Regions from separate parts of the Priestia veravalensis genome, predicted to be linked through region 1. Evidence: riboswitches for the same ligand, from Rfam matches in the RefSeq annotation. Region 1 holds a riboswitch; each other region holds the start of a gene.
The links. Region 1 has a riboswitch for S-adenosylmethionine ahead of AS180_RS17470 (bifunctional homocysteine S-methyltransferase/methylenetetrahydrofolate reductase). Riboswitches for the same ligand answer to the same signal wherever they lie in the genome.
Positions count from the first base shown of each region.

Region 2: another riboswitch for S-adenosylmethionine. It lies ahead of mtnK (S-methyl-5-thioribose kinase); the one in region 1 lies ahead of AS180_RS17470 (bifunctional homocysteine S-methyltransferase/methylenetetrahydrofolate reductase).
Region 3: another riboswitch for S-adenosylmethionine. It lies ahead of AS180_RS16000 (5-methyltetrahydropteroyltriglutamate--homocysteine S-methyltransferase); the one in region 1 lies ahead of AS180_RS17470 (bifunctional homocysteine S-methyltransferase/methylenetetrahydrofolate reductase).

Region 1 covers NZ_KQ758688.1:11,789-15,068, forward strand. The annotation lists gene AS180_RS17470 (bifunctional homocysteine S-methyltransferase/methylenetetrahydrofolate reductase) at 1-1,631, opposite strand, end outside; SAM riboswitch class I at 1,743-1,845, opposite strand; gene AS180_RS22790 (hypothetical protein) at 2,059-2,202, opposite strand; gene AS180_RS17475 (aldo/keto reductase) at 2,379-3,280, opposite strand, start outside.
Region 2 covers NZ_KQ758674.1:8,603-11,882, reverse strand. The annotation lists gene AS180_RS15815 (pyridoxal phosphate-dependent aminotransferase) at 1-431, opposite strand, end outside; gene AS180_RS15810 (carbon-nitrogen family hydrolase) at 539-1,321, shown strand; SAM riboswitch class I at 1,414-1,581, shown strand; gene mtnK (S-methyl-5-thioribose kinase) at 1,679-2,851, shown strand; gene mtnA (S-methyl-5-thioribose-1-phosphate isomerase) at 2,864-3,280, shown strand, end outside.
Region 3 covers NZ_KQ758675.1:16,982-20,261, reverse strand. The annotation lists gene AS180_RS16000 (5-methyltetrahydropteroyltriglutamate--homocysteine S-methyltransferase) at 449-1,576, opposite strand; SAM riboswitch class I at 1,657-1,757, opposite strand; gene AS180_RS15995 (hypothetical protein) at 1,997-2,239, shown strand; gene AS180_RS15990 (NAD-dependent protein deacylase) at 2,269-3,000, opposite strand; gene AS180_RS15985 (universal stress protein) at 3,013-3,280, opposite strand, start outside.

The DNA.
Region 1 (3,280 bases):
TCTTCCGACAATTTAATTCCGGGTACTTCATGATGAATGAAGCGAGCGTTACGAGCACTTGTTAGTGGCATGATGCCGATATAAATTGGAGCCTCTAAATGTTTCGTTGCTTCGTACACTTCTTCAATTTGTTTTGTTGAGTATAGCGGCTGTGTAATAAAATAGTGAGCACCGTATGAAATTTTCTTTTCAAGTCTGACAACTGCACGGTCTAAATGTCGAACGTTTGGGTTAAATGCCGCTGCGATTGAAAAATTGGTTTTTTGTCCAAGTGGCTTTCCTGAATAGGATAATCCTTCATTAAATTGAGCAATTAAGCTAATTAAATCGAATGAAGAGACATCATAAACGGATGTAGCTCCAGGGAAATCTCCAATCTTTGATGGATCTCCTGTAATGGCTAATACTTGGTTAATGCCAAGTGTATGAAGTCCCATTAAATGGGATTGAAGTCCGATTAAGTTACGGTCACGACACGTAATATGAACAAGCGGTCGAGCATCCGTTTGCTGCTGCATAAGCGATGCCATTGCTAAGTTGCTTACTCGAGGTGATGCCAGAGAATTATCTGCAAGGGTAACCGCATCAACACCAGCCTTATGAAGAGCTTTTGCACCATCTAAAAATTTTGTTGGTCCGAGCTGTTTTGGTGGATCAAGCTCAACGATAATTGAACGCCTTTCTTTCACAAGATCATGGAGGTGTGGTTCCTTTGTTTGTTCTTGTTCTTTGATTTCTACAACTGGTCTAATCTTTACTTTCTTTTGCGTAATAGGCTTTTCATGCTTCAATGCTTGTGACATCGCTTGAACATGAGCGGGCGTAGTACCGCAGCATCCACCTACTAAACGAACGCCTTGATTGCGAAAAGCTTTGGCGCTTTCAACGAAATACTCTTGATTTGTAGCGTACTCCACTTTTCCTTCTACATAAGCTGGTAAGCTTGCATTTGGATAAGCTGATAAGAAAGCACGATCTAAAAGCGGAACTTCTTCAAGCGATTGAATCATATGAGAAGGGCCTAAACGACAGTTCAGACCGACAACATCTGCACCTAAAGATTCTAACTCTTGAAACGCATCATAAAGGGATGTTCCATTTTGTAATACGCCAATATCATGGAGTGAAACATGCGTAATGATTGGTTTTGATGTCTCTTTTCTAGCCAAGGACAACACCGTTTTTAATTCTTCAAAATCGTAGTATGTTTCAAATAGCAAGCCGTCAACGCCTTCATTTAACAGCCAAAATAGCTGCTCGCGAATGCTTCGCTTTACTTCTTCTGTTGAGATGGCGTTTTTTTGAAATGAGCGAATGCCCCCTAGTGTACCGACCACGTATGCATCTTTCTTAGCAGCTTGCTTTGCAATTCTGACGGCTGAAATGTTAATATCTTTGACAGCATCTTCTAAACCATATCGTGCAAGCTTTTGATAATTGGCAGCATATGTATTGGTTTGAATGACATCTGCACCTGCTTCTACATATGCACGATGAATGCGCTGAATCTCTTCTTTTTTTGTGATGTTTAGCTCTTCAAAGCAGCTATCAATTCCATGTGAATACAGAAGGGTACCAGTTGCACCATCTCCTATTAAAATGCGTGATTGTAAATCTTCAAGTAACCCCATTTGAAAACCTCCTTAAACGTTCCATTTCATCTGTTATCAGTTGTGTTCAAATAAAAAAAGAAAATGAATTAACAAAAAAAGCCTTCTGTAAGAAGAAGACTTTATTTCTTCTTCTTATCTTCCAAGCGATTTGCTTGCTGGATTTAGCACCATGTCATTTCGACTGGTTGCTGAGGTTTCAAAGGGCCAGTCCCTCCACCTCTCGTGATAAGAATCCATATATGATTATTATTTTAGTTCATTCTGCGATATGTTTACTTAAAAAGAAACGAACGATAAAGATGAAATTTAATCTTATTATCTAATTTATCTGATTTTTGTATATTATACAAGACAATTTCGAAAATTTCACTAATAAATCATAAGAAGAGGGTGGGCATAACAAAACAAATTTCCAAAAATACCAACACTCCCTTTTCTCACCTCTTTACGTTGTCAGAACACGTTCGTTCCATTGCGCTATGGCCACTCGCTTTCCGCGGGGAGGAACCTGAGCTTCCTCCCTGCGCTTTGGGATCTCAGTTTTCCCTCTCTTTCCCGCAGGAGTCGAGTGTCCTACGCTACGCTTCATTCCAGCCTATTTTCAACATTGTTTTCACAATCAATAAAAAACCTGAACGATTAAAAGTGAGGAACTCTCAACCGTTCGGGTTTATCATTGGCTGAATTACTTATTTCTCAGCCTCGGAGTGCATTGAATTAAATTGTTGAAATCTACGTGTTAGAAAAGAAATTATCTAAATAGGTTTAATCAACAGGTCGTCCTTTAGAAGCCTCTAAAATTTGGAACCACTGCATGCGATTCACCTTTAAGTCCAACGCTTGAATAGCTACATCAATGCGGTTCATTTTTCCAGACCCGACAATCGGCATAATAGTAGCTGGGTGAGCTAGTAACCAAGCATAGACAACTTGATCTAACGATTTCGCTCCAATTTCTTCACCGATTTCTGTTAGCTTGTTTCGAACGCGAATGGAACGCTCATCTTCAGCAGTGAAGATGGAGCCGCCACCTAGTGGTGACCAGGCCATCGGCGCTATCTTATGCTGCTGGCATTGTTCAATTGTGCCTTCTTCAAAATGGTTTAAATAAGTAGGCGAGACTTCAATTTGATTCGTAATAAGTGAAAAAGGTAAGAACGATTGAAGTAAATCAAACTGTGAACGTTTAAAGTTCGAGACTCCAAAGTAGCGTACTTTTCCTTCTTCTTTAAGCTGAATAAACGCATCTGCTACTTCTTGTGGATCCATAAAAGGATCTGGACGGTGGAGGAGTAAAACATCTATATAGTCCGTATTTAAATTCTTTAATGACTGGTTGGCGCTGTTGATGATATGTTCTTTGCTCGTATCATAAAAATTAATTTTACGCTCTGGATATTTATCAGACGTTAGCTTAATGCCACATTTTGTAACAAGTTGCATAGACTCGCGTAAAGAAGGCTTTTGCGCTAACGCTTGCCCAAATAACTTTTCACAGCTGTAGTTACCATAAATATCCGCATGGTCAAATGTAGTAATACCTCGATCTAAGCATTGTTCAATTAGAGTTTGCGTATCATTTGTTGATAAGTTCCAATCGGCTAAACGCCATAACCCATGAATAATTCTTGAAAACTTTAAATCTTCCGCTAGCTTTATGTATTGCA
Region 2 (3,280 bases), on a different contig from region 1:
TCCATTTTCGCTCGTGCTAGCTCCACTCCTGACCAATAGTCTGGGTAACCTGGGTCGGGCACTAAAACTGTATCTCCAGGGTTAAGTAAACACTGAGGAATTTCTACTAACCCAGCTTTGCCTCCAAACAAAATAGCGACTTCTTTTTCGGGATTTAGCTGGACACCGTATTCTCTTTCGTAAAACGCTGCTGCCGCTTTTTTCAAAAAAGCTTGTCCGCGAAACGGTGAGTACTTGTGGTAGTTTGGATTTTCACTCGCGTCTTGAAGTGCCTTGACAATATGAGGGGGCGTTGGCTGATCTGGGTTTCCTTGCCCTAAATTAATCACATCATGTCCTTCTTTTATTACTTTTGCAACTTTGCTAACAAGGGATGCAAAAAATTGTTTCGGTAAACTCTTCAATAGTTCTGATTGTTCAAACTGCTTCATGTGAACACCTTCTCAAAAAATTCTTGAAATTCTAGTCACAAATAATATATTGTAATAGTCAACTTGTAAAGTCATTTTTATAAAATAAATCAGGATGGTGAAGTTTAATGAGCTTAAAAGTAGCGTGTTTGCAACTTGATCTTGCATTTGGAAACCCTAAAAAAAATTACGAGCATGCTGAAAAAAAAATGAAGGAAGCACTGTTTGAATCTCCAGATATTCTTATACTGCCAGAACTTTTTGATACGGCTTATGATTTACAGAACCTCGACGCTATCGCGGACTCAGAAGGTAAGCAAGCGACTAGCTTTTTCTCTGCTTTCGCCAAAACACACAGCGTGAACATCATCGCTGGATCAGTTGCTAAGAAAACAAAAAGCGGCGTTACGAATACAATGTATGTCTTTAATCGTGAAGGCCAGGAGGTCTCGCAATATAACAAGCTACACTTATTTAAGCTGATGAATGAGCACTTATTTCTACAACCAGGTGAAACCAAAAACATCTTTACGCTTGAAAACTCATTATGCGCAGGCGTTATTTGCTATGATATTCGCTTTCCAGAATGGATTCGCGTTCATACAAGCGCAGGTGCAGAACTCCTTTTTGTGGTTGCTCAGTGGCCCAAGCCAAGACTTGCTCACTGGAAAGCACTTCTGGTAAGCAGAGCCATTGAAAATCAATGCTACGTGGTTGCCTGCAACCGCTCTGGAGACGATCCAGCTAACACATTTGCTGGTCATTCGTTAATCATTGACCCTTGGGGAGAAATTATTGCAGAAGCAGGTGAAAATGAAGAAATACTAACAGCAGACGTTGATTTATCAACCGTAAAGGCAATCCGAGAACAAATTCCGGTCTTTACAGATCGTCGCACAGAATTTTATTAAATTTCGCTGTTGACATCCAAAAATTCACATGATACGATGTTCTCCAGAAGTTACTAATAAGTCAAACAAATCAAAATTAAATAATATCTTTACTCTTATCAAGAGTTGGCTGAGGGATTTGGCCCTATGACGCCCAGCAACCGACCGTAATACCATTGTGAAATGGAGCGCAGCTTTTTAGCGCTATAAAACAATTCGTTGTTTTATGAAGGCACGGTGCTAATTCCAACAGAAAGAGAAATCTTTCTGGCAGATAAGAGGTTTGAATGACAATCAAGCCTCTTTCACTCACCGAAAGAGGCTTTTATATGATTTAAAAGCCTCCGGTATACTTATTTTTTATGGAGGTAGATAACGATGACAACAACAACTTATACATATGAGCCACTAAATGAAATTACAGCAATTAGACTTGTAAAACAGCTGAAGTTATTTTCGGAAAGTGAAGCTCTTACAGCTCGTGAAATTGGTGATGGCAATTTAAACCTTGTTTTTCATATTGTGAACGACCAAACCAACAAGTCCATTATTGTAAAGCAGGCTCTTCCTTATGCGAAAGTTGTAGGAGAAAGCTGGCCTTTATCACTCAAGCGCGCAACGATTGAAAGCAATGCGCTCAAACAGTTTGGCAGCTTAACACCCGAACTCGTTCCAGACGTTTATTATCATGATGAAAACTTAGCTGTTACGGTCATGGAAGACCTGTCTCACCTAACAATTTCTCGTACAGGATTAATCCAAGGAGAAACATACCCACTTCTTTCAGAACATATCGGTAGATTTTTAGCTCATATTGCATTTGAGACGTCTGACTTTGCGATTAAGCCACAGGAGAAAAAAGAGCTGGTTGCTCAATATATTAACCCTGATTTATGCAATATTACAGAAGACTTAGTGTTTACAGATCCGTTTTTTGATTACAATACAAATGAATTTGAAGAAACGCTTCGAAGCGATGTAGAAAACTTATGGACAGATGAAGAAGCTAAGCTTGAAGTAGCTAAGCTTAAACAAAAGTTTTTAACAAGTAGCCAAACGCTTGTACACGGTGACCTGCATACGGGTAGTATTTTTGCTAGTGAGCGCGAAACAAAAGTTATTGATCCTGAGTTTGCGTTTTATGGGCCCTTTGGCTTTGACTTAGGACAGTTTGTTGCCAATCTTCTGCTTAACACCTTGTCTCGTCCTGCTCAAAAACGCAGTGTACTTTTGGATCATATCACCAAAACGTGGGATGTTTTCCAAACAACATGGAACAAACTTTGGGTTGAGTCTAAAGTGGAACCGTTCGTTAAAAATCCAAACTATTCCGACTATATCTTACAACAAACGTGGACCGATGCTGTTGGCTACGCGGGGTGCGAGTTAATTCGACGTACAATTGGATTGGCGCACGTAGTAGATATTGATTCATTGCCTGATGAAGAGCGCTTAAACGCTCAAAAAGCAGCTCTTCGTTTAGGACGTTATTTACTAACTCATCAAACAGAAATTAGTGCACATGATTTTAAGAACTTGATTGAAGAATGAAAGGAGCCCAACATGACACACACTCTTACACTCCCTCGTTCAGTTGAATGGAAGGAAACGTTTATTTCACTGCTTGACCAGCAGCTATTACCAAACACAGTTGAATATATTAAGCTACATACTTTACAAGACGTATGGGACGCTATCGTTACGCTAAAAGTACGAGGGGCACCTGCAATCGGCATTACCGCAGCGTTTGGCTTAGCGCTTTCGCTTCAAAACTACGATGTACAGACGATTGAAGAATTCAAAAAAAAGCTGCAGGCCGACAAAGAATTTTTGGCGAGTTCTCGCCCAACAGCCGTCAACTTATTTTGGGCGTTAGAACGCGTAGTAAACAGCATCAATAACGCCATTTCCATAAATGAGGCTAAAACACTTGTTATTCATGAAGCGATTCAAATTCAAGCGGAAGATGAAGCCACCTGC
Region 3 (3,280 bases), on a different contig from region 1:
AAAACAACCCTAGTCTACTCCTGATTCCCAATAAGAACATTCCTTTCACATATTCAGCTTTTACATTTCAATAATGACAGAATTTTCACTTATTATTACAGTATGAGTTCCTTAAACTACTTATCACTGATTATTTTTATTATATGAAGAAATAAACTATTCGACATTTGGTGTGTATACAATACCTTTAAGGCAATTGCGAGTCAACTCTGAAACTTAAGCATTCTGCAAGATAAATACATCTATCAAGAATCTTTCGTTTCTTTAGCGTGACAGTTCGCTATCTTACCCAATAAATATTATGTTACCTGTAGATAATTTGCAGTTACGCTATCAATACACAAAAAAAGCTGCATCATTTATAGACGCAGCTTTTTCCAATTTTACTACAACGAAAAGAAAGATCTAATTGGATTCTTATGTAAAATTAAGAAACAACTCTTATTCTTCAGTTAGCGCCCCAAATATCTTGAGCAATTTTAATGACGTGACTAATTTTATTCCATTGCTCTTCTTCTGTTAGTTCGTTTCCTTCTTCCGTACTTGCAAACCCGCATTGTGGACTCAGTGACAAGTTTTCTAGAGGAATAGATGCACTCGCTTCTTTAACTCTTTGTTTAATGACCTCTGCATCTTCTAATGTAGGAAATTTAGATGTTACTAGTCCTAATACAACTGTTTGGTTGTTACGTGTAAAACTTTTTAATGGCTCAAAATCTCCTGAACGATTATCATCATATTCAAGGAAAAGCCCATCTACATGCAAGTTAGCAAAAATTGCGTCTGAAATAGTATCGTAGCCACCACTGGTAATATACGTAGATCTAAAGTTTCCACGACAAATGTGCATCGTAATGACCATATCCTCCGGCTTTTTAGAAATCGCATCGTTTAAGCAGTTGACTCTCGTATCAATAATATCTTTTACATCCATACCCAGCTTCTCAACAACTGCATCTATACGTTCTTCAGAAACAAAATCAATCCATGAAGTATCATCTAACTGTAAGTAGCGGCAGCCTGCATCATAAAAAGCTTGAATTGCTTTTTGATAAGCAACTACCGTGTCATGATAAAACTGTTCTCTATCCCCATTGTAGTAAGTATCCTCTTGAATTCGAGTGAATAACATGTTGGGACTTGGAATAGCAAACTTAGCAACTTGGCTTCCATCACCATATTGTTCAACAGCTTCTTTTAAAAATGTAAAATGTTCCAGCATATAATGATGGTTGAAATCTACTTTACCAACTACCTTGATTGCTTTATTTTTTGTTTTGGCACCTTTAAATTGACTAATATACTCCGTTTCAAACTCTTCTACACCATCTAGACCTGATAAGAAATCTAAGTGCCACCATGCACGTCTAAATTCTCCGTCAGTGATAGATTTAAGTCCCACTTCGATTTGTTTTTGGACAAGCTTTTCAATCTCCTGGTCCTCTACAGATTTTAAAGTCGTTTTACTGATCTGACCATTTGTATAGGCTTCTCTTGCTTCTTTGAGAGGAGTTGTTCTTAAAAAGCTCCCTACATGATCAGCTTTAAATGGAGCTTTCACTAATGTCTTTGTCATGGTTCTATTCCCTCTTTCTGTTCAAAATAAAAAACCTCTTCTTAAAGATAAGAAGAGGTTAATAGTCGTTATTGGTTCTTCTCCTATCTTCAAGCAAATTGCTACTGGAATTGGCACAGTACTTTAACAGTCTGTTGCCGAGGCTTCACAGGGCCAGTCCCTCCGCCTCTCGAGATAAGAATATTCAATTAATTAACTAGGGAAAATATTACACCTACTTTCTTAGTCTGTCAACAAGGAATTTGAAAAATCAGAAATAAAAAATTTTTCATTCAGTATTCAGAAGTGGTTCATATCCTTTTGAGTTCATGAAAGATAGACCGTGGTCAAACATATCGCGTCACTTTAGTTGTCTACATCTATATAATATATGTTATAATCATGTGACCTAGGTTTTAAATAAGGAGGAACCTCACAAAGATGTTAGTTAAAGGATTACAACTATTAAAATATGCCTTTTTAATCGGAGCTGTGGTATACGGAATAATCGCTTTTCAGAACAGCGATTCTACCAACTATATTGCTTATTTACCATACATTCAATTAATGCTAAGTTTATTTTTATTTATTGAAGCTGTTTTGACGTTTAAAGAAAGCAAGTTGCATTCAGCGTTTTTTCTGGTCATTTCTGTGTTCTGCTTCGCTATCTATTTTGAAGTTTAAAAAAAGCACGCTGCCCGTAGCGTGCTTTTTCACTTCCCACTCTTTAAAGCCGTTACAACTTCACCGATTGGGAGGTGTATTTGATTATCAAACACATAATCATAGTAAGTTGGCTCTTTATTAATAATGACCATTGGTACCTGACCATGTTTTCTAACTAATAAAGGAATTTGATTAATGGGTGTTACCTGCAAAGATGAACCCATGACAATAAATAAATCACTTTGTAAAGCTGCCTCTACAGCTTCTTCAAACCAGTGAATTGAATCTCCAAATAAAACTACATTGGGCTTTAGTGCCTCTTCACACGACGTACAGCTCGGTAATTCAACTTTGGTTAGAAAATTTAACCCAAACTCACTTCCACATTTTTGACAATGTGCTCGCTTAATTGTTCCGTGAATTTCATATACATTCGTGCTTCCTGCTTTCTGATGCAAGCCGTCAATATTTTGTGTAATCACATGCACGGTCTTTTCTTCTTCTAATTCTGCTATAAAGTAATGACCTGAGTTAGGTTCATATTCATCAAGCAGCTTCACACGAAAAATCTCTTTAAATAGCTCCCAAAAAAGTACCGGATTGTTCTGATAAAAAGAAGTAGAAATCACATCTGAAAATTCTAGGTTTTTTCGATACAATCCGTTTTGCGAGCGAAAATCAGGTATGCCCGACTCTGTACTTATTCCCGCTCCCGTAAAGACACAGATCCGACTTGCCTCTCCAATTCGTTTCTTTAACTCTTCAACTTGCATATTCATTGGCGCTCTCTCCTACTTTACAATCAATACGGGTATCTTCACATGTTGAGCAATTTTATGGCTCACGCTCCCCAAAAACATTTCTTTTACTGGATTTAAGCCTCGGCTTCCAACTACTACAACATCAAAGCGATTGTTGTTAGCAAATTGAATAATTGTTTTAGCAGCATCTCCATGAATAAACGTAATTTCATACTCTATATCAGATTTCTCTAAAACTTCTTGTGTTGTTTGGATACGCTTTTCTCTTGCTTCATCTTTTCCAAGCGTGTTTAACCTA